2 linked regions of the Gemmata obscuriglobus genome follow. The protein of the gene in region 1 interacts with the protein of each later gene in a pairwise test. Links are inferred from orthologs where the notes say so. Each region holds a gene or a part of one and is shown in the gene's direction. Other genes may lie near its edges. The genes, in order: tpiA and pepT.

The links.
Region 2: the proteins of tpiA (region 1) and pepT interact in binary tests that used the Escherichia coli proteins (3 or more experiments, as listed by UniProt). The link is inferred for Gemmata obscuriglobus from one-to-one orthologs.

What each region holds. Positions count from the first base shown.
Region 1 is NZ_CP042911.1:7,024,058-7,039,020, reverse strand. The notes cover bases 232-3,037. They hold tpiA (triose-phosphate isomerase), read left to right. Parts: upstream 232-1,158; coding sequence 1,159-1,917; downstream 1,918-3,037. Other genes in these bases: GobsT_RS29070 (YicC/YloC family endoribonuclease), read left to right, coding at 2,528-3,037; secG (preprotein translocase subunit SecG), read left to right, coding at 2,112-2,408; GobsT_RS29085 (hypothetical protein), read left to right, coding at 628-1,020; aroF (3-deoxy-7-phosphoheptulonate synthase), read left to right, coding at 232-571. Outside these bases: more of aroF, read left to right, coding at 1-231; more of GobsT_RS29070, read left to right, coding at 3,038-3,418; gmk (guanylate kinase), read left to right, coding at 3,520-4,101; GobsT_RS29060 (DNA-directed RNA polymerase subunit omega), read left to right, coding at 4,112-4,423; GobsT_RS29055 (sigma factor), read right to left, coding at 4,642-8,043; GobsT_RS29050 (serine/threonine protein kinase), read right to left, coding at 8,240-9,838; GobsT_RS29045 (tetratricopeptide repeat protein), read left to right, coding at 10,137-12,296; GobsT_RS29040 (hypothetical protein), read left to right, coding at 12,581-12,907; GobsT_RS29035 (DUF1501 domain-containing protein), read right to left, coding at 13,108-14,454; GobsT_RS29030 (TfoX/Sxy family protein), read left to right, coding at 14,855-14,963. UniProt on the Escherichia coli protein: Involved in the gluconeogenesis. Catalyzes stereospecifically the conversion of dihydroxyacetone phosphate (DHAP) to D-glyceraldehyde-3-phosphate (G3P).
Region 2 is NZ_CP042911.1:8,806,161-8,821,217, reverse strand. What follows is about bases 6,122-9,021. They hold pepT (peptidase T), read left to right. Parts: upstream 6,122-6,902; coding sequence 6,903-8,141; downstream 8,142-9,021. Other genes in these bases: GobsT_RS36570 (transposase), read left to right, coding at 8,257-9,021; nth (endonuclease III), read left to right, coding at 6,122-6,855. Outside these bases: GobsT_RS36610 (IS1595 family transposase), read right to left, coding at 1-714; GobsT_RS36605 (carbon starvation CstA family protein), read left to right, coding at 1,052-3,439; GobsT_RS36600 (hypothetical protein), read left to right, coding at 3,436-3,840; GobsT_RS36595 (hypothetical protein), read right to left, coding at 3,855-4,121; GobsT_RS36590 (RNA polymerase sigma factor), read left to right, coding at 4,369-5,100; GobsT_RS36585 (enoyl-CoA hydratase/isomerase family protein), read left to right, coding at 5,268-6,101; more of nth, read left to right, coding at 6,103-6,121; more of GobsT_RS36570, read left to right, coding at 9,022-9,414; GobsT_RS36560 (exosortase/archaeosortase family protein), read left to right, coding at 10,538-11,425; GobsT_RS36555 (tyrosine-protein kinase domain-containing protein), read left to right, coding at 11,558-13,807; GobsT_RS36550 (hypothetical protein), read left to right, coding at 13,977-14,624; GobsT_RS36545 (sugar transferase), read left to right, coding at 14,678-15,057. UniProt on the Escherichia coli protein: Cleaves the N-terminal amino acid of tripeptides.

The sequences.
Region 1 (14,963 bases):
CGACAAGTACGACATGCCCGTGGTCACCGAGGTGATGGACCCGCGGCAGGTCGAACTCGTGTGCCGTTACACCGACATGCTGCAGATCGGCGCCCGCAACATGCAGAACTTCGACCTGCTCAAGGAGTGCGGGAAGGCGATGAAGCCCGTGCTCCTGAAGCGCGGGATGAGCGCCACGGTCAAAGACCTGCTGATGTCCGCCGAGTACGTGCTCTCCGAGGGCAACAAAGATGTCGTGCTGTGCGAGCGCGGCGTGCGGAGCTTCGAGGACAGCACGCGCAACATGCTCGACATGAGCGCGATCCCGAACGTGAAGGGCCAGAGCCACCTGCCGATCATCGTGGACCCGTCGCACGCGACCGGGCGCCCGGACCTGATTCCGGCGATGTGCCGGGCGAGCGTCGCCGCCGGGGCGGACGGGGTCCACGTCGAGGTCCACAACTGCCCGGAGAAGGCCCTTTCCGACGGCCCGCAGGCGCTGCTCCCGCACCAGTTCCTCGACCTGATGGGCGACCTGCGGAAGCTCGCCGGCGCGCTCGGCCGCGAGTTCTGGGCGCCGGCGGAGAAGTAAACGGCGGGCCGGCCGACCGATCGAGTTGTGAGCGCGGGTTCGATGGAGGCGGTCGTATGCGAACGCGCCGGCGGCTCTTGGCCCTTCTCGTCGTGCTGTCCTTGATCGCGGCGGTCGGTACTGTTGTGGCGACTTCGATCCGGCGGCCGGAACCAGTGGCCCCTCCGGAGCGCCCGTTCGTTCCGTTGGAGGCCATCGCCGCGTCGCAGCGTGGGTGGGAGGTCGTCGCAGCACCTCAACTGCCGGGACCGTACCGCCTGTCCCCCCGGGGTGGTTCACTTCTGGGCGCCGGCAACGGCGGTTCGATGACCAGCGGGGTGCGGAACGACTCCGGCGCGGTGACTGAGGAAGTCCTATTGAAGTGTGACCCGGCCTTCGACCAACTCGTCGTGTTCCTGGACACCGCCGCCGGCGACCGTACTCTTGTCGTGATGCGCCGCGCGAAGTGAGTGAGCCGGTCCGGCGCCGTCTCAAAATAATGCAGATGGGGATTTGATCGATCGTGCCGCGAGGTGCGATTACTGGCTCGTTCTTCGCTGTCAGGCCACCGCCGCCACAACGTTGCGGCCGGGGCGCCGGGAGATGCTATGCCGACTCGCAAGAAGTTCGTCGCCGGGAACTGGAAGATGAACACCACCCTCGCCGAGGCCAAGGCGCTCGGCGCGGCGGTGGCGAAGGGCGTGACCGACGACCGCGTCACGGTCGCGGTGTTCCCGCCGTACCCGTGGCTCACCGCCGTCGGCGAGGTTCTCAAGGGCTCGCCCGTCGCGCTCGGCGCCCAGGACGTGAGTTCCGAGAAGAAGGGCGCGTTCACGGGCGAGGTGAGCCCCGCGATGCTGCTCGAAACCGGGTGCAAGTACGCCCTCATCGGCCACAGCGAGCGGCGGCACATCATCGGCGAGAGCGAGACGTTCATCAACCACAAGGTCCACACGGCGCTCGAGGAGGGGCTGAGCGTCGTCCTCTGTATGGGCGAGACGCTGGCCGAACGTGAGCGCGGGCTCCAGGAGCGGGTGTTCCAGCGCCAGGTGTACGCCGCCTGCGCCGGGCTCACCGACGAGCAGTTCGGCCGGATCGTCATCGCCTACGAGCCCGTCTGGGCCATCGGCACCGGCAAGGTCGCTACACCCGAACAGGCGCAAGAGGCGCACGCCTTCGTGCGGTCGAAACTTCGGCTGCTTTACGGCGATAAAATCGCCGATTCGACTCCCATCGTGTACGGCGGTTCGGTCACTCCCGACAACACCGTGGGTTTGATGAGCCAGCCCGATGTCGACGGGGCGCTCGTCGGCGGGGCCAGCCTCAAAGCCGACTCGTTCCTCGCCATCGTGAAGGCTGCCGGCTAAGCCGTGAGCCACAAAGCGGTTACGAGTGGCTGATTCGCCGCGGCTGTGCGGAGACGGGTCGGAACCTGTCGCCGCGCAGTCGCCGTTCGTTCCGGTCGGGCCGATGCGTGGAACTCGGGCTTCCCGGACCGGGGCGAATTCGTACAGTAGCAGTTCAGCCGAATTTAAGGCCCGCAGAAGAGTGGAGGTCGGCCGTGTCTCTCATCGCCGCGTGGTGGCCGTCGCACGTGCTCAACGCCATCGTACTGGGCATCGGGTTTCTGCTGGTGCTGCTGGTGCTGATCCAGCGCGGGAAGGGCGGCGGGCTCGCGGGGGCGTTCGGTGGCGCCGGCGGGTCCAGCCCGTTCGGGTCGCGTGCCGCCGACCAGTTCGTCAAAATCACCCTCTGGCTCGCGGGCGTGTGGGTGCTGATTATCATGATCCATGTTAAAGTGGTGAAGTACGACGTGGAAGCCGACAAGAACAAGTCGCAAATCACGACCACGAGCTGATGTGTGTTCTGGTTCGTCGGCCTCTTTGATGCCGACGAACCGCGTTTCCGCGAACCCGCCCGCCCGCGGAAGGGTCACTCTTACCCTTTCCCCATCCTTTGCAGACGAGGCGCACCGGCGTGTTGCTGAGCATGACCGGGTTCGGCGCGGCCCGTATCGACGCCGAGGGTTTCGGCGTTGCGGTCGAGGTTCGGGCGGTCAACAACCGGCACCTGAAGCTGACCGTGCGCGGGTCGGACCCGTACCCGCTCCTGGAAAGTGAACTAGAAAAGGTCGTCCGCCGGCACGTCCGCCGCGGGACGCTTCACGTTCACATCCGGGTCGAGCGGCAGGGGGGCGCCGCAGCACCGGTGCTCAACACCGCCGTTCTGGGCGACTACCTCAAGCAACTCCGGGCGGCGTGCCTCGCCGCAGGCACGCCGGAACTGCTCGCCCCGCTCGCCGCCGGCGCGCTGAGCCTGCCCGGGGTCGCGCCGGAAACGCGCAACGGCGCCGCCCCGCCCGACGACGAGTGGCCGGTGGTGGAGAAGGCCCTTGAGGCCGCGCTGGTGAAGCTCACCGAAATGCGCCGGGAAGAGGGCAAAGCGCTCGCCACGGAACTGCTCGGCCACCGCCAGACCATCGCGGACCAACTGGACGCGATCAAGACGCTGCTGCCCGGCGTGGTGACCGAATACCGGCACCGCATTCTCGATCGCGTCAAAACGGCCGTGGCCGACGCCGGGCTGGTGCTGAACGCCGAGACCGTCGTTCGCGAGGTCGCGCTGTTCGCCGACCGCACCGACGTGTCGGAAGAGGTGATGCGGCTGAGCAGTCACCTCGATCAGTTCGCGGCCCTGCTCTGGAAGGGCGAGGAGGCCGGCCGCAAGCTGGAGTTCGTCATTCAGGAAATGGGCCGCGAGACCAACACCATCGGCTCCAAGGCCGGCGACGTGGCCATCAGCCGCCACGTGGTCGAGATGAAATCGACGTTGGAGAAATTGCGGGAGCAGGTGCAGAACGTCGAGTAGAATGGGTAATTGGCGGTTTGATATTTGTGATCGCCGGTTGAAACGCGGCGACGCCCCGGCGAGTTCCTTCGATCGACATCCGCAACCTGAACCAACCGGCAATGTTCCCACCTTCACCGGCGCCGCTGATCGTCGTTTCCGGGCCGAGCGGCGTCGGGAAAACGACCCTCGTGGACCGGCTGCTCGCGGGTGCGGGCCACAAGCTCCGGCGGGCGGTCACCGCGACCACCCGCGGCAAACGCGCGGGCGAGCAGGGCGGGGTGGATTACCACTTTTGGACGCAGGACGAGTTCCGCCGGGCGATCGCCGACGACCGAATGCTGGAGTGGGCCGAGGTGTTCGGCACGGACCTGTACGGCACCCCGCGTTCGGAAGTGGACCCGTACCGGGTGGGCGGGACCGGGGTGATCCTGGTGATCGACGTTCAGGGCGCCGGCCGCGTCCGCGCGCTGATGCCCGACGACCACCTGTCGGTGTTCATCGCCCCGCCGAGCATGGAAGAGCTGGAGGCCCGGCTCCGCGGGCGGAACGACACGAGTGAGGAGCGCATCCGGCGCCGGCTCGAAACGGCCCGGATGGAACTCGCCCAGGCGGACCAGTTTCATCACCGAATCGTGAACCGCGACCTCGACGCCGCGGTTCGCGAGTTGGACCACGTGATTCGCGAAAAATTCCACTGCTGAGGGTGCGACCATGCTCGACGAGCTGAAAGAAGAAGGCATCGTGAACAAGGTGGGCGGGCGGTTCAAGCTGTCCACGCTGATCCAGAAGCGCATGGTCGCGCTGAACAACAAGGCCACCCCGCTGGTGGACACCCGCGGCCTGCCGGACCGCATGGCGGTCGTGATCCAGGAGATCCTCCAGGACAAAATCTACCTGGACGCGTCCGGCGAGGTGCAGTCGAAGAACCAGACGGTGATGGCGAACCTGCCCGGCGCGTACCCGGGTATGCCCGGCGCCACCCCGCCGGCCCCCGGCTCGACGGCCAAGCAGTCGGACGAGTGATTTCGGCCCGTAACGGCCGCTCGTTCGCGAATAAAGACGTTCAAGCCGCGCGGGCGCCCGGACCTGATTGGTCCGGGCGCCCGCGCGGCTTTTGTGTGATGATGTAATCTTTGTGTCCCGCCCGCCTTGCGATTCACACGGATTGGCGGCGCGGGTTACCCGAAGCCGATCCTTCCGCGAAGCCAAGCGGGCGGGACGCCCGCGCTCCAGAAACCCGGTCATCGCCCGCCGAGGCGTGCAACAGCGGCCTTGGCTTCTCGCGTGAGCCGGACTGTTGGCTCTCCGGTCGTCAGTCGGTCGAGCATTTTTCGGGCGGCGGGCGTTCCGATACCTTCCAGCACTTCCACCGCCCGAACGTCTCTCAGATCTTCACCGCTCACGGCCGCGGTCGGCGACAGGGCGTTCATCAACGGCGCGATCCGGTTCCGCAACTCGGGCGACGGTTGCCCGGTTAACGCCGCAGTGAGTGCCAGTTCGGCCCGGCTGCCGAGCGCCCGCAGCTCCGTTTCGGCGGCTTCTCGCTGTTTGAAGTCTTCCGAGTCGAGCTGGCGGACGAGGGCCGGCGCGGTCGTCGACGGGGCCGCCGGTTTGAGCCGCTCCTCGAACAATCGCAGCGCGAGATCCGGGGCGTCGATGAGGCGCAGCACGGCCACCCGCGCCGCGCCGGCGTCGGCTTTCTTCAGTGCGTCCCACGCGGCGCCTGCTTCCGCCGGTTCGAGTGCGGTTCGGAACGGGGTTGCGTCCCAGAGCAGGATCGTTCCGTCCATGTGTCCGGTCGCGACGGTCCGCCCGCCCGGTCCGACGGCCAGCGCGGTGGCGAACGGATCGGACGGCCGCACCCGGGGCGTTGAGCCGGCGGCAACGGCGTGAACTTCCTTTCGGGTGGCCAACTCGTAGGTCCGGAACCCGCTGCTCCCGGCAATCACCAGCGTTCTGCCGTCGGGGGCAAAGGAGAACCGGGCCGCGCCCGTGGTCGGAAACTGGGCGAACGCCCGGGCGGTTGCGATGTCCCACAACTTCACCGGGGAGTCCCCGACCGACTCGGCCGTACCGCTGTCGTCGGTCACCCGCGTGGCCACGGTCCGGCCGTCCGCGGAGAAAACCAGTTCGAGGGGCTGACCTGAAAGGCCACCTTTCAACAAATCCCGCTCGGTCAACCGCCCGATTTCCTTTCCAGTTGCAGTAGCAATCAGGCGCGCTCCCGGGTGTTCGTCGATTGGGGGGATGATCGCGCACACCTCACCGCCCGGTGCAATAATCGGCTCGCGCCCGCTGCCGCTGACCTGTTCCTCGCGAACAACCTTTCGCTCGGCCAGGTCCCACACCGTGAGATAGTGCCCGGGCGGCGTCCGCTCGCCTGCGATGCCGTTATACGTCAGGGTGACGAGCCGCTTTCCGTCGGGTGTCACCGTCGCCTGCAGGCACCTGCCCGAAACGTACTGGGTACGGGGCGCGCTGCCTTTCGGAATCGTGGCTCCCGTCCCGGATGCGAGGTCCCAAACTTTCAGAGGATCGCGTCCGACATCGTTCGAGGTAATGAGCGTGCGCCCGTCGGGCGTGAACGCCATGAGATCCCCAAAGTCCTTTAGCATCCGCTGCTGCGCACGGCCCGATGCCAGATCCCAGACGTAGTGGTAGTCGTCGGCCGCCGCGGATACGAGGGCCGCACCGCCGGGTGCGAACAGCAGCCGGGTGACGGCTTCGGTGTGCCCCTGATCCCAGGTGACCGGCCACATCGCCTTTCCGGTCGCAACGTCCCACCGCTGAACGGTCGGCGCTCGCCAAACGAACCCGGTTTCGTCCGGGGTGAAGGCGAACGTCGTCGGCACCTTCCAGAACATCAACACGGCCTCGTCCGGTGTCAGGCGAGGGGCGTTTAGTTCCCGAACGACGGCCCGCTTGACCGTGTCGTACAGGACCACACGCCGTAAACCGTGGGACAGGGCAACGAGTCGACCCGAGGCCGATACCGCTACCGGGCCGTGGTTGTATGGGTCGCGAACCCCTGTACCGTCCCACGCCTTTCCCGCCACATTGCTCCCATCCGCCGCAGACCAGAACTCGAACCCGGACCCGTTCGGGGCGATCACCACGTTCTTGCCGTCGGGTGCGAAAAAGAAAAATCTGATGTTGGTAAGCTTCTTCTGCCAAAGTGTCTTTCGGTTCACAAGATCCCGGCAAACCAATTGCCCATCTTGCTGATGGGTCAGGAGCAGGTTTCCGTCTGGCGAGAACAGGTTCCGGGGCTCCCCGTATCGGACATTCAGCGGTTTGGAACTGCCCAGTTCGGTCGGCTCGCCAGCTTTTACAAAGTCCCACACGCACACTTTTCGCAGAGACGGTGGGTCGGTTTCCGGTCCGCAGATGAAGGCCACTTTCGTCGCGCCAGAATGTACCGCAAGGCCCCGGACCGCGTCTCCACTGAGCGGGAGCGTACCGACCAGCTTTCCGGTCGCAAGTTCCCACACGCGAATCTCGGCTTTACGTGATGCCGAAAACGCCGCCCCTGCCAAGTACCGGCCATCGGCCGCCAGTGCCGTCTCGTGAGTCAGCGGTCCGTCGAGCGCGCGAACGTCTCGCGCCGCGCCGGTGACGGCGTCGTAGGTTCGGACGATCAGATCGTCGCCAGCGGTCACCACCGTTTTCCCGTCCGGTGTTACCGCAACGTGGGCGCCCGGGGCGCGGTGGCGGCCCGTGCCGAACCGCGCCAGAGCACCGGCCGGGAGCGGGTCGCCGAACCGGTCGATGCGTTCGGCCGATTTCTGAGCCCCCTTTGGGCCGCTTGTTTCGGTCGCGGCCGTTTTCTCGTCCGGGCGCCCGGCGGCTCCGAGCAGACCCATCCCGCATGCGACCAGGCTCGCGAAGAGTGTGACCGCCTTCCACCGGCCGCCCCCGCCGCCGAGAAGTCCCGACAGGGCAACGGGAGCACGGCCGGACGCAAGATAGGCGACCGCGGCGCGGGCCTGCTGCGACGCATCCGTCGCCCCGGTCACCAGTTCGGTTGCCAGCACGCCGACGCCAGCAGCGGGCAGACTGATCCCGCGCCGCGCCAGCCGGTCGCGGAGCAGGTTGCGACCGCGCTCCAGCCGTCGCTTGAGCATGGCGAGCGAGTACCCCAGCGCCGCCGCGGCTGCATCGCGCGTGTGCCCCTGGAGGTAGCACAACACGAGCGGGCCGCGGACGCTTTCGGGTAGTGCTGAAAGTTCTTCGTCCAGCGCCCAGCAGATCTCGTTCCAAGCGGCGGCCGTGTGAGGGTCCGGTTCGGACACCGGGCCGTCGGTCGGTTCCGCAACGGGTATTCGCGGGGCGGCTTTCCGGGCCAGCCGGACCGCGGTCGCGTGCAGCCACGGGCCGACGGTCGGCCCCCACGGACCTGCTGCGGCTTTCTGGGCGAGGACCAGAAACGTGGCCTGGCACACGTCTTCGGTCGCGTGAACGTCACCGAGACAGCGGCGGGCCGTCCCGCGCACCAGCCGGCCGTGCCGCACAACCAGTTCCGCGAACGCGGCCTCGTCGCGGTCGGCAGCGAAACGGGCGAGCAGTTCGGCATCGGTGGGCCGTGCGGCGTTGGAACCGAGTCGGCACAGCGCGGTTGCGCGACGGAACTCGAGGCGCGGCATCGCGGCTCCTTCGGACTGAGAGGCTACCCGATGTTAATGCCGAATTGAGGGGCGGCCGGCGCAAGAAATATCACGCCCGACTTCGGCGGTCGTGTTGTCGCGCCTCGAACGCGAACAGGCCAGGGGTGTGCCCCTGGCCTGCGCTTGAGTTCGGATGGAGGTGGTCGGAATCGACCGGTCAACCGCGCCGCCCCCGCTACTTCATCAGCAGCGTCGCACCGATGTACACGATCACCATCAGCACGACGGCAACCGCGATCAGCCCGATGGTGCCGGCGTTGCCCTTCGTCCGGCGCTCCACGGTTTCTTCGGCCCAGGCCGGTTCCGCGTCCGGAAGCTCTTCCAGCTCCGGGGGCGGCATGGGCTTGGCAGGCCGGGCCGGGCGGGTCGGCTCCGGGCGCCCGGTCGTCGCGCCGCGGGTGGGCAGCTTCGGCATCGGGCGGCCCAGTTCCGGCGGGGTGTGCGAGCGGGCGGCCGCGCCGCCTTCGGTCTCGTCACTCACCGCGGGCAGGTTGAACGACGCCCGGCTCGGCACGCCGCCGCGGGACGCCGGCGGCTGCGGGGTCTGTGCGCTCGGGGGCACGATCATGGAACTCGACGCCGGGTTGGACCGCGTTCCCGAACTCCCCGGACCCGAACGGCTCGGCAGCGTGATCTTCGTTCCCGGGTTCGACCGCCCGCCCAGCCCCGGCATCCGCCCGCCCGATTGGCTGCCGGGGGGCGTGCGGGCGCCGCTGCCGCCCGGTCCGTTCAGTTGGTTGAGGTCGTCCAGGAACGGCTCCAGCGCCTCGACCAGCTCGTCGCACCCGCTGTAGCGCTCTTCCGGGGGCTTCGCCATGAGCCGCTGCACAACCGCCGCGAGCCCGGCCGGCACGTTCGGAACCAGCTCGCGGATCGGCGTCGGTTCCTTCGTCTGGTGGGCCATCATCTTTTCGACCGCCGACCCCTCGGGGAACGGCACGTGCCCGGTCAGGGCGTAGTACAGTACGCACCCGAGGCTGTACTGGTCGCCCGCCGGCGTCCGGTTGGTCGGCTCCATGATGCTCTCGGGGCTGGCGCAGTCCAGCCCGCTGGTGAGCGTGTTGGCGGTGGACATGGTGTCCACCAGGCTCTCGCCCTCGTTCTCGACCAGCAAAGAGCCGATGCCGAAGTCGAGGATGCGGGCCTGGTTGTCGCTGCCGATCATGACGTTCGACGGCTTCACCAGCCCGTGGAACAGGTTGTTCTGGTGGGCCACCGTGAGCCCCTGGGCCACCTGAACCGCGTACAGCGCCGCGGTGGCGGGCGCCAGCTTGCCGTGGTGCTGGATCAGGGACTCGAGGGTGGTGCCTTCGACCAGCGGCCACGCGAGGTAGTGCAGCCCCCCGGCGGTGCCCACGTCCACGAACGGGACCACGGCCGGGTGCTCGAACGTGGCGAACGACCGCACCTGGCGGCGGGCCAGGCGCACGTTCCACATGCTGCGCCGCGGCAACACCTTGACCGCGTACAAGTTGCTGTCGTTCTTGGAGCTGGCCTTGTACACCTGGCCCATGCTCCCGGAGCCGATGGCGTCCAGCAGCACGTACGGCCCGAGCACCAGCCCCTGGCTCTTGCCGTTCAGAATGCGCTCGGCCTGGAACGCCGTGAGGGTGCCCTGGTCGACGAGGAACTCGGCCAGCGCCGGGGCTTCGGCACGGGGGTTCCGCTTAAGGAACTCGCCCACGATCTGGTCGAGGGGTCCGCGGTCGATCAGCCCGCTGCGCCGCAGGTCCCACACGAACCACTCGCACGCGCCGAGGTCGCTCGTCACCATTTGAGAATCGTCCTTACGGAGTGTGCCGGTGCGCTGCGGCCGGCGTAGTGGTCGCGGGTACGGTTTCGGCCCGCGCGACGGATTTCGCGTCTCACCGGAGCGGAGCGCAGGTACGCAAAATTAGGGCGCCTTTTGGAACTGTCAAACTCGCCCCCGGCCGTTTTCAGGCGTAACCCGATCCCCTATCCTGAACCCGAACGAGTGGCGGCACCGGCGCTTCTTGCCCGTAACGAACGGCCGGCACGCGCCGGGCCGCACCGCTCGCCGACCGCTCCGCGCCCCAAAGGTGGACCGACACATGCCTCCCCAGCCATACGACCCGTGCCCGTGCGGCAGCGGTAAGAAGTTTAAGTGGTGCTGCGCCTCGTACTTCGACACCGTCGAGAAGGCGTTCGAGCAGGAGCGGCAGGGGCAACACGAGGCGGCCCTCCAGACCATGCAGGGGCTCACCAAGGCGCGCCCGGACAACCCGTCGGTGTGGGGGTACTACGCGCAGTTCCTGTACAACGCCCAGCAGCCCGATAAGGCGGAGGAGGCCGTCGACGAGGCCCTGCGGCTGAACCCGGACTCGGGCATGGCGCACTTCCTGCGCGGCCAGTTCCGCGAGAACGAGGGCGAGCTGCTCGGCGCGCTGCTGCTGTTCCGCAAGGCCGCCGAGGCCTACGACCCCGAGTCCCACGACCAGCTCGCGCAGGTGTACTTCAAGATCTACCAGTACGAGGCGACGGTGCTGAACCGGCCGGTCGCCGCGCGGGCGGCGCTGGAGCGGGTGATCCACTTCCAGCCCACGGACGCGGAGCTGCGGCAGCAGTTCGAGGTCGAGTTCGGCCCCGAAGGGCCGTACCCGGCCGCGGCGTCCAAGAAGTACAAGTTCCGGCCCACCGCGAAGCCGGTGCCCGAGGCCGCCGCGACCGGGAAGCTGTCCGACGCGCGCAAGGCGTTCGAGGACCTCACCAAGCTCACCCCGGACGACCCGGCCGCGTGGTTCAACCTGGGGCTGGTGCTGGCGTGGCTGGGCGAGCAGCCGCGGGCCGTCGCGGCGCTGGTCAAGTCGCTGGAGTTCGAGACCGACGACCACCGCGCCGAAGAGGCCGGCGCGCTGGCGGAGGTGCTCCGCTGCGGCGCGGGGATGGAGAACGACACCGACCACATCTCGCACACGTTCGTCCTGCGGATCCGCGACGCGCAGGCGGTGATGAACCTGCTCCGCGCCTACGACCAGGCGCGCAAGCTGCGCAACATGCGCGCCGACCAGGAGAGCGGGATGCTGTTCGGCCTGCTGGTCGAGGAGCTGCCCTCGCTACTGGCGGTCGGGGCGGTGACGATGGCCAAGATCGCCGCGCGGCTGGTGGTGAGCAACGGGTCGATCTTCCTGAGCCACCCGAACCGCGAGTCCGTGGCGAAGGCGGCCGACGAGATCTACGCCGCGCTGCAGCTCGCGGTCGAGCAGCCGGTCGCCGGCCAGAACCCGCTCAACTTCCGCGACGTGGTGCTGGAGGCGATGGCCCAGCCGACCGCCAGCGGCGACCTGAACGCGGCCGAGGCCAAGCTCCGCGACCACGCGGCCAACTACTTCGAAGGCGTCTGGCTCCACCGCCCGCTGAAGGCGCTGAGCGGCAACGCCCCCATCGAGGCGGTGGGCAGCAAGGTCCTGCGCAAGCACGTGTTCGGGGTGGTGAAGTTCCTCGAAGACAGCCTGAAGCTGGCGGCGCCCAGCAAGCAGGTGGGGCAGGAGGTCGTGCCCATCGAGATGTACAACTTCGCGAACCTGCGCCACAAACTGAACCTGGAGTACGTGACCGCCGACCCGCCGAAGGTCCACGTGCCCGAGGACAAGAAGGACGAGCCCGCCCCGGCCCCGCAAGCCGCGGCCCCGGCGCCCGCGCCCAAGAAGCGCGACATCGGCGCCATGAACACGCCCGAACTGGCGGCGCTCGACGTGGCGACCCTGTCGGTCGGTGAGCTCGAACAGGCGATGCTGGCGGCCGTCAAGTTGAAGGCGCACGAACTGGCCGTCGCGTTCGCACAGGCCGGGCTGCTGAAGCCGTTCGACGCGGCCAACCCGGACCGGTACCGGCTGTACGCGACCGCCATCACCGGGGCCGCCGCCAACGGCGACACGGCCCGCGCCGGCGAGCTGATCGACGAGGGCACGAAGTACGACGCCGAGCACAACGGCGGCCAGCGGGGGACGGACTATCAGCTCCGGAAGATCGCACTGTTCGTGAAGGCCAAGGATGCGGAAAAAGCGGCGGCGGAGTACAGCGCCCTGCTGGCCGCGCACCCGGACGAGGGCAAGTTCTACGCCAGCGCCGCCGAGGACATGCTGCGGTTGAAGAACGGCGAGAAGGCGCTCCAGTTCGCCGAGGGCGGGCTGGAAGCGGCCCGCCGCACCGGCAACCGCGACCTTGAGGGCCACTGCTCCGAACTGGTCGCCGCCGCGCAAAAGGCGAAGTGATCGGGCCGTGCGTTTTGGTGCGCAATTGGCCCGGCCGGCTCTCATGAGGGAGCCGGCCGGGCCAATTTCATATCGTCACTGGTTCAAATGGGTCGTCCGCACGCCGAATGAGGAACACGCGGGTTCAGGGCGATCGCGAAGGCGGGCAATTGATGGCGCGCCCGGGGGGGGCAATGGCGGTCTGCTGATCCCGTCCAAAACGGTAGCTAAGTGATGTTGCTGCTGTTAATCTGATTGAGTATAGATTAGTTAACTCGTGCAGGTTTTGACCGCGAGTAACTCGAATGGTTAGGGCCGATCTGCAAGAGAAGTTAGCTAGCGTGGCGGCGGACTTGCTATCGTTCCGGTCGCTTCAACCCGCGGTGCGCCGCATTTTTGCGGTTCCCGCCGGCACATGGCAATCGGTCGCGGGCTGCTGCACGGAGCTGGTCGATCTCCCCAAGTTCGCCCGTGAGATCTTCGCTGAGCACGCTGAGCGGTTCGTCGTCACACACCTCCCGTGGCCTGGTACGGGTATGAGCGATTCGGACTGTTTGGTCCTGTTCGTTCATGACGACGAGTTGTGGTCTACCATCGCCTATTTCAACCGCGCGAGTCTGTCGGTGGTTTGAGCGAGCCACGCGGCCTATGCCCACTGTAGTAGCACAACTACCGGGCTCACCGGCGTGATAGCAAATCCGGTCAAAGCGTAACGGGCGGTCGCCTCTCACCTTCTCTAAAAGGGAGGTCGGCGAGTCTTTGCGAGTCGGGTGGGGGGGGGGCATGCCACCCGGCTTGGGGAACGTTCTCCGCTCGCTGCCAACGCTGTTCGTTAACTGAACAGTTGTTGGACCGGAGTCCCGTCGGCGACCCGCCACGGGCGGCCCGTGGGGTCCTGGATCTCGGTCGCCGGGTCGATTCCCAGGGCGTGATAGACGGTTGCGGTCAGATCGGCGGGCGACACCGGGTTGGACGCCGGGTCGGCCCCGATGCGGTCGCTCGCTCCGTAGACCGCGCCGCCCCGAACGCCGCCCCCGGCGAGCACCGCCGAGTAGCACCGGGGCCAGTGCTGCCGGCCCCCGTTCTCCACCCGCGGCGTGCGCCCGAACTCGCCCACCCACACCACGAGCGTTTCGTCCAGAAGCCCGCGCGCGGTCAGGTCGTCCAGCAGCGCGGCGAAGGCCGCGTCGGCCGGCGGCATGAGCCGGGTCTTGAGCGACGGGAAGTTGTCCCCGTGGGTGTCCCAGAACGCCCGCCCGTCGTCGGGCCAGTTGACCGTCACCAGCCGGGTGCCGGCCTCGACCAGTCGGCGGGCGAGCAGGCAACTCTGCCCGTGGGGGTGTCGCCCGTACTTGTCCCGCACCTGCGCCGGCTCGCGCGACAGGTCGAACGCCGTCGAGACGGCCGGGGCGAGGAGCAAATCGAGGGCCTTGCCCTGGAGCCCGGTGAAGCCCGCGCCCGAGCCGCCGGTCCGGTCCAGGTGGCGGGACAGTTCGGCCCGGCTCCGGAGCCGGTGGGGGGACACGTCGCCGGGCGACGACAGCCCCGCCACGGCGAACGACTCCAGGTTCGGGTTCCCGGTGACAAGGAACGGGTCCGTGCCGGAGCCCAGCCACCCGCCGTTCTGGCCCGGCGCGGTGCCGCCGGGCGCGGACGGGTGGGACACCGCCCAGGGGAGTGTGACGGCGGAGGGCATCGCCCCGGTCGCGGGCGCCAGCTTGTGGACGACGGCCCCGAGGCACGGGGCGTCGCCCCGGCTCGCCCCGTCGGAATCGGAGTTGGGCCGGGGCGCGACCCGGCCGGTCATCAGGTGATGCACGGGGGACAGGTGCGCGGGGTCTGTGTGCGTCATCGACCGCACCACCGCGTACTGGTGCGCGCGGGCCGCCAGCCGGGGAAAGTGCTCCCCGATTCGCAGCCCCGGGACGGTCGTCGCAATCGATTCGAACGCCCCGCGCACCTCGAGCGGGGCGGCGGGCTTGGGGTCCCAGGTGTCGAGGTGGCTCGGTCCGCCCCACATGAACAGCAGAATGACGGACCGGGCGCGACCCTTCGGGGCCGCGCCGGCGCGCGCCTGGAGCACGTCCGTGAGCCCGAACCCGAGCGGGGTAAGGGCACCGACCCGTAACATTTCGCGGCGCGACAATCCACGACAGGGCCGGGGGGGCGGTGTGGTCATGAGCGTTCCTCGGTCGTCATCGAGAAGCGAAGTCGGTGGGAGCGGCTGGTTGAACGCATCACAAGCGGTTCAACGCAGCGGCCGGTCGGTGGGAGGCTAAGGCCCGTGGTCCAATTCGGTGTGCGGGGCGGTTCGGCCGTGCGCGGTGTCGGTTCGCGGAGCGAGGCGGGATGTTAAGACTCTCGCAAGCAATCGCCTTGCGGTCAAGTGACTTTCGGTCGCCGGTTGCATTTTGTCCAGCGAAACTGTTCATTTCGCGCCGCCGGCCGAAAGTTCGGCCGGGCCAGGGATTCGGTGCCCGGTAATCTGAACCAAGTAAGTAAGGCTCTTTTGCAGGTGCCGCCGCAGTTTGAACACCAGGGACGAGCTGTGTAAACTCGGGTCACGAGGAGCCCCATCGATGCCAGGTCCGCGCAAGACGTCCGCGAAGGCAACGACCGATCCGCAACTCGTCGAACGGGTGCGTGTGGTTCTGAACGGCACCCGGAGCGTGGTCGAGAAAAAGCTGT
Region 2 (15,057 bases), 1.8 Mb from region 1 along the record:
CCACTTGCTTACGCCGCGGAACGGGCGGAGGAAGTTGCGAAGCCCGGTCCACGTTCCTTCCATGGTGTTGGTGTGCACCTCACGAACCCCGTCCCCGTCGTCGTCCCGGGCCCACTCGCGGTTGGCCGGCGAGTGGCAAACGGTGGCGTGGGTTCGGCCCACCTTTGACAACCCACCGTACCCCTTCCACTCGTCCGTGTTCACCGTCGCGCCCGCGACCGTGGCCCCGGTCACGAACCCTTCGAGCGTCGCCCGATCCGTGTACCCAACGACCCGCCGGCGCACGGGTCCCGAGTCCCGGCCGACCGCACCGACCACCGGCGGGCGATCGTTGTCGAACGTACCGTGCCCGCGCCTCTTATTCGCCCGTGCCCGCGGCGGATCGGCCGGATCGGCGTGGCGGCGCCCTTTTTCCCCCGCATTCTGGAACATCTCATCGGCCTCCGTGACGGGGTCGGCCAACGCCGGTTGGGGCCACGCGTGCTCGGCCCACGCCTGAATCGGGTGGCGCCACGCCAGCAGCGAGGTTCGGCGGCACGTGAGCTCCCGAGCCCGTTGCGCGGTCGGGGTGCCCGGGACGATGCAACAACAGCACCGTCGACGACTGGCGCCGAGTGCCGTGCCGCTCGGTCCCGGTGAATGCGTTGAACACCCGCCCGCACTCGTCGCACCGGTGATCCGGGACCGCCTCGCGGCGCCGATACCGGTGCACACCGATGTGCTCCCGCGCGCCGCACTGGGGGCACCGCAACCCGTCCGGGTGCAGTCGCGCCCGCGGCTTCGCGTAGCACGCCGACTCGTCCATCAACTCGCCGAGCGGGAAGTCCATCGCATCGCCCCTGGCGCGAAAACCCGATGACCCCATCCTAATCGCGGACCGCCCGTCGCGACACCTCAACACCCCGTGCAAGACATGAGCCAAACTTTCAATAGCCCTGCCCGACGACTTCGCGGAACTCGGGCCGATTCGCGTGTAATTCTGATCGGCGTTGGCCCGCGGCGCGGCATGCTGGTAACCTAGTTCGCGTCTCTCTCCTCCGGACGCTGCCTCATGGATCTGTTCGCTCTCACGCTGTACTCGCGCGACCCCGTAAGCCAGCGGCTAATCCTGCACGCGATGCCGGTTATGATCGCCGTGCTGTGCTGCCTCGCCATCGCGTACCGCTATTACTCGGCGTTCCTCGCGGCGAAGGTGGCCGCGTTCGACGACACCCGCCCAACGCCCGCCGTGCGCCTCAACGACGGCCAGAACTACCACCCCACCAACCGCTGGGTGCTGTTCGGACACCACTTCGCCGCCATCTCGGGCGCGGGGCCGCTGATCGGGCCGGTGCTCGCCATTCAGTACGGGTTCGCGCCCGGGTTGGTGTGGCTCGTCATCGGCGTGTGCCTCGCGGGCGCGGTGCAGGACATGCTCGTGATGGCCGCCAGCGTCCGCCGCGACGGCAAATCCATCGCCGAGATCGCCCGGCACGAACTCGGCTATCCGGCGGCCGTCATCGCGTCGGTCGCGATCCTCTTTATCGTGGTGATCGCTCTCGCCGGCCTCGGCCTGGTCGTGGTGAAGGCGCTCGGCGGCGAGGAGGTGAAGTTGCCGAAGGGGACGCAAATTACGGTGCCCGTCGCCGAACGCGTCCGGGCCGAGCCGCAAGGGGGCGCGACCGTTCTGCACTTCCCGCCCGGGTGCTCCGTTCGGTACGAAGCGGCGGGGGCCGAAACCGCTCGCTCAGAACCGTTCGCCGTGCGCGTGCCCGGACCGATACCCGGGAACTGGCGTGCCGGGAAGGCGTCGGCGGACCCCACGGCGATAACCGAAACCGGCTCCCTTCACGTTTCGTACACGCACCCCACCGACTCGCTCACCTTTGTCACGCCCGCCGGCTGTGCGCAGGTGGTGGCCGGTTCGTCGTGGGGCACGTTTACCATCGCTTGCACCATCCCCATCGCGCTTCTGGTCGGGCTGTGGATGTACCGCATCCGGCCCGGGCGCGTGGTCGAGGCGTCGCTCATCGGGGGCGTGCTCACGCTCGCGGCGGTCGTGATCGGCGAGCCGGTGTCGCGGTCGGCGCTCGGGGCGTATTTCTCGCTCACGCGCGAGCAGACCATCGCCGCGCTCGGCACCTACGGGTTCGTCGCGGCCGTGTTGCCGGTGTGGCTGCTGCTCGGGCCGCGCGACTACCTGTCGAGCTTCCTGAAGATCGGCACCATCGGGCTGCTCGTTGTGAGTGTGTGCGTTGCGAACCCCGCCCTCCAGGCGCCGGCGCTGAACGAGGTGTTCATCAACGGCGGGCCGACCTTTCCCGGCCAGATCTTCCCGTTCGTGTTCATTTGCATCATGTGCGGATCGATCAGCGGGTTCCACGCGCTCGTCTCCAGCGGCACCACGCCGAAGATGGTGGAGAAGGAGTCTCACATCCGCACCATTGGCTACGGCTCCATGCTGATGGAGGGGCTGGTCGCCGTGACGGCACTCATCGCGGCGGCGGCGCTGCCGTCGGAGCTGTACTACGCTATCAACGTTCCGATCGACCACGAGGCCAAATGGAACGACGACCTCGACAGGGTGTACGATCGCTACGGCGTCAAGGTGCCGCCGGAGGCGGCCGACCCTGCGCACGCGACCAACGTCAGCTCGCCCCAGCACCTCGACTTGGGCCGGGTGGAAGAGAAGGTGGGCGGGGAGTCGCTCCGCGGGCGCACCGGCGGGGCGGTCACGCTGGCGGTCGGCATGTCGGTCATCTTCGAGCAGGCGTTCATGTGGCTCGGGGTGCAGGGCGAATCGCTGCTCAAGTACTGGTACCACTTCGCGATCATGTTCGAAGCGCTGTTCATCCTCACCACCATCGACGCGGGCACGCGCATCGCCCGGTTCCTGTTGCAGGAGAGCGTCGGGCGCGTTTATGCGCCGGTGGCGCGGCCGGACTGGCTCCCGGGCGCGGTGCTCGCCAGCGCGACCGTGACGCTGGGCTGGGTCGGGCTGGTGTGGACCGGCAGCATCACCACCATCTGGTCCATGTTCGGCATCGCGAACCAACTCCTCGCGGTGCTGGCCCTCGCGCTAGTCACCACGTGGCTCGTGAACAACGGGCGCGGCCGGTACGCGCTGGTCACGGCGCTGCCGATGCTGTTCGTGTGCAGCACGACGTTCACCGCCGGAACGCAGCTCGTGACGGGGCAGTTCGCGGGCATGATCTCCAGCGGGCGGGCGAAGGTTGAACAGGGGCAGCAGCAACTGGCCGGCGCCACCGGAGCCGCACACAAGGCGGCCGAGGACCTGATCGCCGCAGGGGAGAAGTCGATCTTCACCGGTTACATGAACGCCGGGCTCACCGTCTTCGTCATCACCTGCGTTCTCGCGCTGCTGCTCTGGTCGGCGGCGCGGTGGGCGAGCGTGTGGCTCGGCCCGCCCCGGCGCCCGAACGCGGATGGTACGGCATGACCCGGCACGCACGCGAAGCCGTCTCGCTCGCCCTCGCGGCGGCGCTCGGGGAACTGGCGCTCGTCGCCCTGATGACCGACTGGGCGCAGCCCGGGGCGAGCGCGCTCGTGCTCGGATTTCTGCTCGGGCCGCCGCTGTTCCTCGCGCTCGCGGCGTGGCGCCGCCGCGCCCACGCCGACCGCTCGCGGGTGCTGTTTTGGGTCGCCGTTGTGGTCGCGGTCGGCGGGTTGGGCGTGCTCGGCTTCGACCTGTACCGGTACGATTCCGACCCGCAGTTCCGCCGGACGCCGGGTATGAACCGCGTACTCGTGCCGGTCGTGCAGTGGGGCGTGCTCCTGGTGATCTGGGCCGGGATGACGTTCCAGGAAATGCGCGAGCGGCGCGCCGCGAGCCGGCGCTAGCGGTCGGCCCGTGCTCACTTCGCCGAGTGCAGTACGAGGTCGAACGTCGGGCGCGTGCTGCCGTCCTTGAACGTCGCCCCGGCCTTCGAGTAGGCAATGCGGTCGGGGTGCGTGGCGTCGCGCTCGAACTTCACCGACAGTTTCACGATACCGTACTCGGACAGCGGCTTCACCTCGCCGGCGTCGCACACGCCGTTGGCGTTGGCGTCGTGCCAGAGCGCGAGGGTGTCGAGTTCCGCACCCGAGATGACGCCATCGCGGTTGTCGTCGAGGGTGGCCATCGCATCGTGGCCGGTGCCCCAAAACAGCCAGAACGTTACGCTGCCAAACAATAACTGGCCGGCGGCCTACAGGCGACCCCAGGCGGTCCGAGACCGCGGCGCGCGATTCGGTTATGCCGGTCGCGCCGGCGCGGGGTAGAATAGGGGCGCGGAAGGACACGCGCCGACCGGTTGTGTAAGGTTCGCACACCGGCTAGGCTTATACTGTTGGATGCGCCGCTCGAAGGCTCCCTGAGGCACATCGGCCGTGGAAGACGACACCCCGTTCACCGCGGTGGACCGCGACCTGCTCAAGCGGTGCCTGAACCGTGACCCCGGGTCGTGGAACGACTTCGTGGACCGGTTCCTCAGTCTCATTTACCACACCATCGGGTACACCGCGCACCTCCGTAGCGCCCGTGTGGGGCCGGAAGACGTTGAGGACATCGCGGCCGAAGTGCTGCTCCAGATCGTCGCAAACAACTTCAAGGTGCTGCGCGAGTTCCGCAAGCAGTCCAGCCTCGCAACCTACCTCACGGTCATCACCCGCCGCACCTGCATTCACGAGCTAGTCCGCCGGCAGAAAGTGAAAGATGCGATCCGCCGGGGCGAGTCGCGCCTGCCGGAGCCGGAGCCGGACGACGCCCCCGTTGCTCAGAAAGGAATGGAAAGCCTGGAAGAAGTGGAGAAGCTGCTCAACCGGCTCTCCGGGCCGGAGCGCGAAATCGTCCGGCTCTACTACCTGGAAGGGCGGACGTACGAGGAGATCAGCACCGAGACCGACGTACCGGTCAACACCATTGGCGCGGTGCTGTCGCGGGCGCGGAAAAAGCTCCGGGCGTCGGTCGCCGCGTCCGGCACCGAACTCCCCGTGCTGGCCAACAGCTTGAGGCCGGCCGCAGCCCCCAAACCGCCGCTGAGCGCGGTCATCAAGCCAAGCAAACCGAGCAAGACCAAGCGGGAACCGCTCCCGGGCGACAAGACCGAAGTGCCCGAGTAACGCAAGGTGATTCGCAAAACCCTTGGGCGGCAAGTTGGCCGTCACTGGGGGGCCGACGCGTGCGAGCGCGGGTTGCTCAGTTGGGCCACTCTGCCAGGATGCTGCCCGCCAAGGGCAGCCGGTGAGTTCGGGTTGAATTCTCGCGGCCGAGCCGCCACCATTCTGGAATGCTGTTCGAGTCCGCACACCTTCGCGTTACCTGCGAGTACGGCACCGCCACGCTGTGGCTGGCGTTCCCCGGCGACCCGGTGAACGCCCTCGACGCGCCGCGGCTCGCGGAACTCGACTCCGCACTCGGGGCGGTCGAGCGCAGCCTCTTCGTTCACACACTCGTGGTGCGCTCCGCGAAGCCGTTCGGCTTCTGCGCGGGGCTGCACCCCGATGTCGCGCGCGTCACCGACCGGGCCACCTTCGCGGGGCGCGGGCAGCGCGTGCTCGCCCGAATCGGCGCGCTCCCGTTCGCGACGGTCGCGTTCATCGACGGGCCGTGTCTGGGCGCAGGCTTCGAACTGGCGCTCGCGTGTGACCACCGGCTGTGCGTGTCCGCGCCGCACACCTTGCTCGGGTTCCCGGGCCGGTTCGCGTGCTTCGGCGGGAGCAACCGCCTGCGGAAGCGGCTCGGGAAGCGGGCCGGCGCGTTCATCGAATCCGGCCGGACGGTGTCCGGTCGGGAAGCACGCGACCTGGGGCTCGTGGACCGTGCGTTTTGTACCCGTCGGGCCAAGATCGAGCTGCGCACCTTCCTCGACGAGCGGGAACGTCGCCCCTACGCCCCTGACCGCGTGCCGGACGAAACCGGGTTCGCGCACGAGCGCCGCGCCTTCGCGCAGGTCGCAGCCGAGAGCCTGAGCGCCCGGGCGCGCGCCCCGCAGGACGCGGACACGTTGCTCGCCCGCGGGTTCATCACGCCGCTCGAAGCCGAGCAGATGCGGGCGCGCGCCGCGGCCCCCACGCCCGCCCCGGCGGCCGAACCCGAACCCGCGCTCTGCAGGGCCGCGTGACATGGGCGAACCCGACCCGACCGCACCGAAACTCGCGCCCGCGCGCGACCGCGTCGGCCCCATCAACGAGCGCCTCGCCCCGCTATACCCCGAGTTCGAGGGCCTCAACTACGCCAACCCGTTTCAGCTCCTCGTCGCGGTCGTGCTGTCGGCCCAGTGTACCGACAAGCGGGTGAACACTATCACGCCGGCGCTCTTCGCGCGGTTCCCGACCGCCGCCGACATGGCGACCTGCGACATCCGGGAGTTGGAGCAACTCGTCAAGCCGTCCGGGTTCTACAAGAACAAGGCCAAGAACATCCGCGCCGCGTGCGTGGAGATGGTCGCCCGGTTCGGCGGCCAAGTGCCCACCGACCTCGACGACCTCGTGAGCTTGCCCGGCGTGGGCCGCAAGACCGCGAACGTGATCCGCGGGCACGCGTTCGAGACCCCCGGCGTGACGGTGGACACGCACGTCGGGCGGCTCTCGCGGCGCCTCGGGCTCACCCGCCACCAGAGCCCCGTAAAAGTGGAACTGGCGCTCGCGGAGATCGTGCCGCAGGCCGAGTGGCTGCACTTCAGCGGCCGGCTCATCATGCACGGGCGGAAGGTCTGCCTGGCGCGCAAGCCGCGGTGCGAGCAGTGCGCGGTCGCGGACCTGTGCCCCAAGGTCGGGGTGAAGGGGCTGGCTGCTTCCCGGCGCCGGAAGAAAAAAGCAAAACCGGATTCACCGCAGAGGGCACAGAGGGCGCAGAGAGAGCCGGAGAGTAAATAAGACCCTGTCGCCCTCTCGTGCCCTTTGGCCGCCGCGGTGGAACTCTCATGGCCCTCGCCACGCACACCCTTCTGGACCGGTTCCTGCGGTACGTCCGCATCGACACCAAGGCGGACGAGCGGTCCACGTCGTACCCGAGTTCGCCGGGGCAACTCGTGCTGGGCGCGATGCTCCGCGACGAACTCCTGGCCCTGGGGCTGAAAGACGCGGTGCAGGACGAACACGGCCTCGTGTTCGCGACCGTCCCCGGCAACGTGGCCGGCGCCCCCACGATCGCGTTCAACGCCCACGTGGACACGAACCCCGAGAACAGCGGGAAGGACGTGCAGCCGCAGGTCATCCGCGACTACCGCGGCGGCGACATCGTTCTGCCGAAGGACACCTCGAAGGTGATCCGGGTCGCGGAGAACCCGGAGCTGAACGGCCTGATCGGCAAGACCATCATCACCACCGACGGCACGACCCTGCTCGGCGCCGACGATAAGGCGGGGGTGGCGGTCATCATGGAAGCCGCGCGGCTGCTGACGGAGAACCCGCAGATCCCGCACGGCCCGGTGCGGATCGTGTTCACCTGCGACGAGGAGATCGGGTTCGGCGTCAAGCACCTCGAGCCGGCGCAGATCGGCGCGGCGGTGGCGTACACGCTCGACGGCGCGGGCAGCGGCGAGATCGAGGACGAGACGTTCTCCGCGGACGCCGCGACCGTCACCATTACGGGCGTGAACATCCACCCGTCGATCGCGAAGGGGCGGATGGTGAACGCGGTGCGCCTGGCGGCGATGTTCGTCGACCGCCTGCCGCAGCGGACGATGAGCCCCGAAACCACCGACGGCCGGCAGGGGTTCCTGCACCCGATCACGATCGAGGGCGGGGCCGGCGAGGTGAAAATCGGGTTCATCCTGCGAGACTTCGACACCGCGCAGCTCGCGGTCCAGGCCGACCTGCTGCGCGAGATCGCCCGTCAGGTCGAGCGCGAGCACCCGGCCGCGAAGGTGACCGTCGAGACGCGCAAGCAGTACCGCAACATGAAGGACGGGATCGCGCGGCTGCCGGCGGCGGTGACGCGCGCCGCGGAGGCGGTGCGGCGGGCCGGGATGGAGCCGAAGCACAAGATCATCCGCGGCGGCACGGACGGCTCGCAGCTCACCGAAAAGGGCCTGCCGACGCCGAACCTCTCGACCGGCGAACACAACCCCCACTCGCCGCTCGAGTGGACGTGCCTGGAGGAGATGGAGGCCGCCGTCCGCGTGGTGCTGGAGCTGTGCCAGGTGTGGGCCGAGAAGTGACCCGGGTGCGAGTGATACCAAATCCAGTAGTTTCAAGTTGGGCGATTTATGAGTAGCGGGCCGCATGGGTTTACCGGTCAATGGTGGTTACCACGCCTCCACTGTCGGAGCCCCCATGCGACCCAAACGTCAGTCTATCCGAGCCACCCCGGCCCACGCCACCCGGCACCTCCGTCCGGTCCTGACCGACTGGCTCGGCCGTGCGGTCCAACTGCCCAAGCGTCGCCGCACCTGTACACCCGAGGTGGTGTGGCGGGTGGTGCTGTTCGCCGCGGCGTTCGCCCGCTCGGTGGCCGCGGCCTGTGCCGCGATCGCCGACGCCCCGTCCGGGCAGGCCATCTGGGATTGCTTGTACCTCACGCTGCCCAAGCGGCGCCGCACCCTCGAGCGGCGGTTGCGGCCGGCCCTCCACGCCCCGCTCGGCAAGCGGAAGCGGGCGGCTCGGGTCGCGATCGACTACCACCGGATCGGGTACTTCGGGACGCCGAACCGGGACACCACCCGGTCCAAGGGGGCCGGCGGCACCCACACGTTCCACACGTACGCCACCGCGTGCCTCGTCGGGGGACCGGACCGGTACACGCTCGGGTTGACGGCCGTGGGCGAGAAGGAGCCGATGACCGCGGTGCTCACCCGGCTGTTGGATCAGGTGACGGCGGCACGGGTTACGGTCCGGGTCGCGCTGCTGGACAAGGCGTTCTTCTCGATCGCGGTGATGCGGTTGCTCCAGGCGCGGGGTGTGCCGTTCGTGATCCCGGCCGTGGTCCGGGGCCGCAAGCCCCGGCCCGGGGTGAAGGGGGTCGGGTTGCGGGCCGTGCGGCGGCGGGGCGCGGGTCGATATGCGTACACCCACGCGGATCGGGGCACCTCGGTGCGGGTGCACGTGGTGATCGCTCACAAGAGCTACCGGTACCGGCGGACCGGGGGCCGGCGGAGCAAGAAGTTACTGTACGCGGCGTGGCGGGTGAGCGGGAGCCCGGTGGCGATTCGGGACCTGTACCGGACCCGATTCGGGATCGAGAGCAGCTACCGCCAGTTGGGGCAGGTTCGGCCCCGGACCTCGACCACCGATGGGGTCGTGCGACTCCTGTGGGTGGCCGTCGGGCTGATCCTGCGTAACGCCTGGTTGTGGTCCCGCTCAGCCCGCGGCCTCGGGTGGACACTGGCGGCGGTATGCCTGATACTGTTGGCCGATGGGCTGGCACCTACAGATGGCGAAAATAAGTCCATTACTACTGCACGATCGGCCAACAAAACCAAGCCGCCAACTTGAAACTACTGAAATCCGGTTGAAGAGTAACGGCGTGTGGGTAAGCGTCACATTACTGCGTCCCGGGTAGTTAACGTTCCCGCAACGCTTCAGCCTGCTGAACTGGCCTTTCGCTTTCCTGCGGTTTGTCGAGAATCGCGGGCATGACGCGTGCGGCCCCGATTCTCGATGCCGCCTTCGTCGCCGCGTTCCGCTCCGGCACCCTGACCCCGGACCAGGCCGAAGCGGTTCTCCCGCGTGACCGGGCCGCCGCCATCTTCTTCCTCCAACTCAGCAGCACCCTCGGCCCACCCACACCGGCCAGCGGTGCCCACCAGCCGTCCGGTTCCATTCCGCCTTACGCCAAGCCGCCCGCACCACCGCGTCGCAAGAAACGCGGTGCCCAACCCGGGCACGCAGGTGCCGCCCGACCCCGTCCCGAACAGATCGACCGCCGAGAAGTGCACCAACTCCCCGCCTGCCCCACGTGCGGCGGCAACCTCACCCGCACCCGGCGTTCCCGCACCCGCATCGCCGAGGACATCCCCGCCGACCTGAAACCCGTCGTCACCGAGCATACGATCCACCGCGACTGGTGCCCGTGCTGCCGGAAGCAGGTCGACCCCCAGGTCCCCGACGCGTTACCCAGCCGGATCACCGACCTGGCGGTCAGCGACTGGGCGCACGCGCACGCCCGGCGGCTGGGGAAGCGACTGCACAAGTACGGTGAGAACCTGCTGACGTTCGTGGAATTCGAAGGCGTCCCGTCGAGCAACAACCACGCGGAACGGGAGGTGCGCCCGGCGGTTCTGATTGGGAAGGCCAGTTACGGCAACCCGAGCGAGCGTGGCGCGCGGACACGGTCGGTGTTGATGAGCGTGGTGCGGACATTGAAGAGGCGGGGGCTGGATCCGATGAGTACGGTCGTCGATGCCTTGCGAAGCTACGCGACGACCGGGACACTGCCACCCCTGCCGGAGAAAGCCAGTTCAGAAGGCGGAAGCGTTACACGGAACGGCCCTGCTCAAATCTCGAACGCAAAACTTGGGGTTGATTCCCCCTCCGCGCATCTGACACAATCCCCCAACTCTCGGATTCCGGGTCACGGACTCAGACCCGCAATCGCCCGGTTCGTACGGGGACACGGATGTCGTCTGTCAGCTTCGCACCGTCGAATTCCGCCGCGCCCGCCGCATCCCAATCGCGCCTCGCGCTGTGGCAGGGCGTTGCGCTCGTCGCCGCGCTCGGCTGGGCCTACCTGCCCATGCTCCGCGTGTTCGCCGACAAGTGGATCAACGACCCGCAGTACTCGCACGGGGTGCTGGTGCCGTTCTTCTCCGCGTTCCTGATCTGGCGCGGCGCGAAGGGCTCCGCCCTGGTCCTCCGGCCGCTCCCCGTGATCGGGTGCGGGCTGCTCGTCGCCATCCTCGTGCTGCGGGCCGCAGCCGGCGCCCTGCTGTTCCACCAGCTCGACGCGGCCTCGCTGCTGCTGGCCCTCGTGGGCGTCGCGCTCGCGGCGGGCGGGGTGCCGCTGCTCAAGCTCGTCGGCCCGGGCATCCTGTTCCTCGTGTTCATGATCCCGCTGCCCTACGAACTCGAGCGCAACGTCGGCGGGCCGCTGAAGACGGCCGCGACCGTCGCCAGCACGTTCCTGCTCCAGACGCTCGGCCAGCCGGCCATCCGCGACGGCAACCTGATCCTCATCGACGAGGTGCGGCTGGGCGTGGTGGACGCGTGCAGCGGGCTGAAGATGATGGTCACGTTCGCCGCCTTCTCGGTGGGCGCGGTGCTGATGATGACCCGCAGCCGGTTCGAGAAGTTCATGGTGGTGCTCGGCATCGCCCCGATCGCGGTGCTGACCAACGTGCTCCGCATCACCGCCACCGGGGTGAGCTTCGCCTTCATCTCCGACAAGGGTACGCGGGACTTCCTGCACGACGCGTACGGCTACCTCATGATGCCGCTGGGCCTGGCGCTGCTGGGCGCCGAGGTGTGGGCGCTCAAGCGGCTCGTGGTCGACGAAACGGCGGCCTGACCCCGCCCCTCCCGGCGGGAGGGGTTCGCGACGCGGCGCGGGCCGACGTCGGTTATTCTTCCCTTCCCTTTCGGGAAGGACCGGGGGAGGCGTTTTCGCCCCCGTCACTAAACCTGAACGGACTCAGGGCCAATGACCGGACCCACCTTCGCCACCCACGCGCCCGCCTCGCCGCCGAGGGCACCGCGCCCCGCTCCGAAGACGGGCGAGCGGCCGGACGACGCGGCCGGCGCGCGCATCCTGGTGTACCTGAAGCTGCACTGGCTGATGGTCCTGTTCTGCGGCACGCTGATCGGCGCCGCCGGGGCCGCCGTGGCCTGGGAGCTGCTCGCCAGCAAGTACGAGTCGTACGGGCTGTTCCGGGTGTCCGCGGTCCCGATCAACGTGGTGAACCACAACAGCAACAGCCAGCCCCGCGCCGACTTCGCCACCTACGTCAAAACCCTGACCACGCAGCTCAGGTCCGAGGACGTGCTGAACGCGGCGCTGCGCGACATCAAGGACCTGCCCACCATCAAAGCCCAGAAGGACCCGCTCAAGTTCCTCGAAGAGGAACTGGATATTCGGGGACCGGAGGGCGAGGTGATTCGCATCACGTTCAAGGGGCACGAGCCCGAGGACGCGCGAAAGATCATTAACGCGGTCCAGAAAGCGTTCGTGGAGCGCGTTCAGGCGCAGAACGCGCAACAGATCCAGAAGATCGCGGAGCAGTCCGGCGAGGCGCAGAAGCGGATGGAGCAAATCGTCCGCACCGACCGGCGACCCAAAAGCGGCGGCGCCGGCGTGGTGACGGCTGGCGGTGCGACCGCGCCGGCCCCGCTGCCGGCGCCCCCAGGCGCCCCGGGCACGCCGGCCGGCGGAGCAGCACCGACCCTGACCCAGACGGACCGCGCGATCTACACTCAGGAGCCCGGGCTCGCCACCAAAGATTACTGGATGCGGAAACAGCAAGTCGAGCAGCTCACCTTGAACCTGAACGCCCTGACGCGCAACCGAGATGTGCTCCAGTCGCAACTGAAGGCGATTCAGGATTCGCCCACCCAACCGCTCATTGCGGAGCGGGTCGAGAACGACGGGGACGTGAGCGCCGCGCGGCGGCTGATGGTCGAGGCACAAATCACCTGGATGAAGTACGCCGGGAACAGCGAGGACCCGAACGGCCCCGCGATCCAGGAGTTCCGGAAGACCTACGAGGCCTACAAGAGACGGTACGAGGCCCTCAAGGACGAAAAGATCAAGACGATCGAGGGGGTCCGCAAGCTCCAGGAAGCCAAGCCGCTCGCGGCGGAACTGCAGGCGGTGATTTTCAAGGTCCAGGAGCACCAGGAGAAGTGCGACGAGGCGAAGAAGGCGCTCGCCCTGCTCGAGAAGTACCTGGCCGAACTCCCGCCAGGGGAGCGGGGCGGCCTCACGCAGGCCCGCTTCGAGAAGGAGTACAACCCGGATGACAGCCGCCTCGCGGTGACCGACGGGATCTGGCGCGAGCTGATGCAGCAGTACCACCTCACGCAGCTCGAGCTCGAGGCGCCGGCCCGCATCTCGGTGCTCCAGCAGGCGTCCACGCCCACGCAGAAGGACACCAAGAAGCAGCTCCTGGGCACCGGGTTCGCGAGCGTCATCGGGTTCGTGCTGATGGGGCTCGGGGTGGTCGGGTACGAGACCGTGTCGCGCCGGGTCAGCTCGCTGGCGGACGTGCGGGCCGCGGTGCCTACGCCGGTGGTGGGCGTGATCCCGGGGCTGCCCACCGACGCGGCGGGCAAGGACCCGGTGCGCCGGGCCGCGGCGAACGAGGCCATCGACAAGCTCCGCGCCTACGTCTCGCAGACGTGGCTCAGCCGCGGCGCCACCGCCATCACGGTCACCAGCCCCATCGGCGACGAGGGCAAGGCGTTCACCGCGTTCGGGCTGGCGAGCAGCCTGGCCCAGGCCGGGTACAAGACCCTGCTGGTCGACTTCGACCTGCGCGAGCCGGCCATCCACCCCTATGCGGGCGTTCCGAACGCCGCCGGCGTGTGCGAGCTGCTACGGGCGGAGACGGACATGCGGTCGGTGGTGCAGTTCCTGCCGAGCGGGCTGCACCTGCTGCCGGCCGGGAAGTGGTCCGACGAGGCCCGCAAGGCCGCGACCGGCGAGAAGCTCGAGGCCCTGCTCGCCAAGCTGCGGGAGCCGTACGACTGCGTCGTGATCCACGGGCACGCGCTGCTCACCGTCGCGGAGTCGGTGGAGGTGGCCCGGCGGTGCGAGGCGGTGCTGGTGTGCGCCCGGTACCGCGAGACCGCCACCCCGCTGCTGAAGCGGGCCGCGGAGCGGGTCGCGACGATGGAGATCCCGTTCTCGGGCGTCGTGTATGTCGGCGCCACCGAGCAAGAGGCGCTGTGCTGAAAGCGCTTCCGCGCCCGCCCCGCGCTCCGAAGTTCGGAGCGCGGGGCGGGCGCGGAAGCGTGAGCGACGCGCGCACCCTACCCCGCCTCACGAGCGGGCCGCGCGTCGGGACTTCGCCCCTCTCCGGTTCGGGAGGGCCGGAGGGTGGGGTCCTTCGACGAGGAGCATCATGATGAAGCCGCTCACGTTCTGTTCGGTCCTCGCGCTGGTCGTGTGCGGGGCGTTCGTTCACGGCGCCGTCACGCAGCGCTGGAACATCGTCGCCTCGAACACCGCGCGCACCGACCGGCTCCACAACCTCGAGGTGAAGTTCGAGGACTTGCGGTCCGAGCCGGTGGACACCGAGATGCCGCTCAACGAGCGCAGCGTCGCCACCAGCCGGCGGTACTTCGGCGCGGGCGGGGCGGTCGCGGTGGTGAGCTTCATCAGCGGCATCCCGGGGTCGGTCGCGACCCACACGCCGGACGTGTGCTACCCGGGCAGCGGGTACAAGACGCTCCGCGCCCCCCGCAAGGAGACGTTCGAGGTGAACGGCGTGCCGGCCGCCGTGTACGTCGCGGACTTCGAGAAGAAGACGCAGACGAAGGTGGACCGCGTGCGGGTGCGGTGGGCCTGGACCACCGACGGCGCCTGGGTCGCCCCGGACAACCCCCGGTGGCAGTTCGCCAGCCAGCTCCGCGCCCCGACCATCTACAAGGTGTACATCGCGTCGAGCCTGCCCGAATCCGACGCCGACGGGGCCGAAGACGATCCGGTCGTGAAGGGGTTCGTGGCCGCGACGTGGGCGCAGTACGCCGCCGAGTGCGCCCGCCCGTGAGGCCGCCCGACCGTCCGCCCGACACCACGCGAGTTCGCACCCGAGGAACAAGGATGTCTCCCGTACGAACCAGCCCGAGGTCCGCGTTGCGAGCCCCTTTACCACAGCCCCCGCGTTCGCGCCGCGCCGGCCCCGCCCCGGCCCCGGGGCCGCTGTCGCGCGGCGAGCGGGCGAAGGCGGCGGCGGACGTCGCGCTCGCGGCGCTCATGCTGATCCCGGCCCTGCCCGCGGTGCTGGCGTGCGCGGCGCTGGTGAAGCTCACCTCGCGCGGGCCGGCCGTGTACACCCAGGCCCGGGTCGGGCGCGGCGGGGCCGTGTTCACGCTGTACAAGCTCCGCACCATGTACCACGACTGCGAGAAGCTGACCGGGCCGCGGTGGAGCACCCCGGGCGACTCCCGGATCACCCCCCTGGGCCGCGTGCTGCGCAAGCT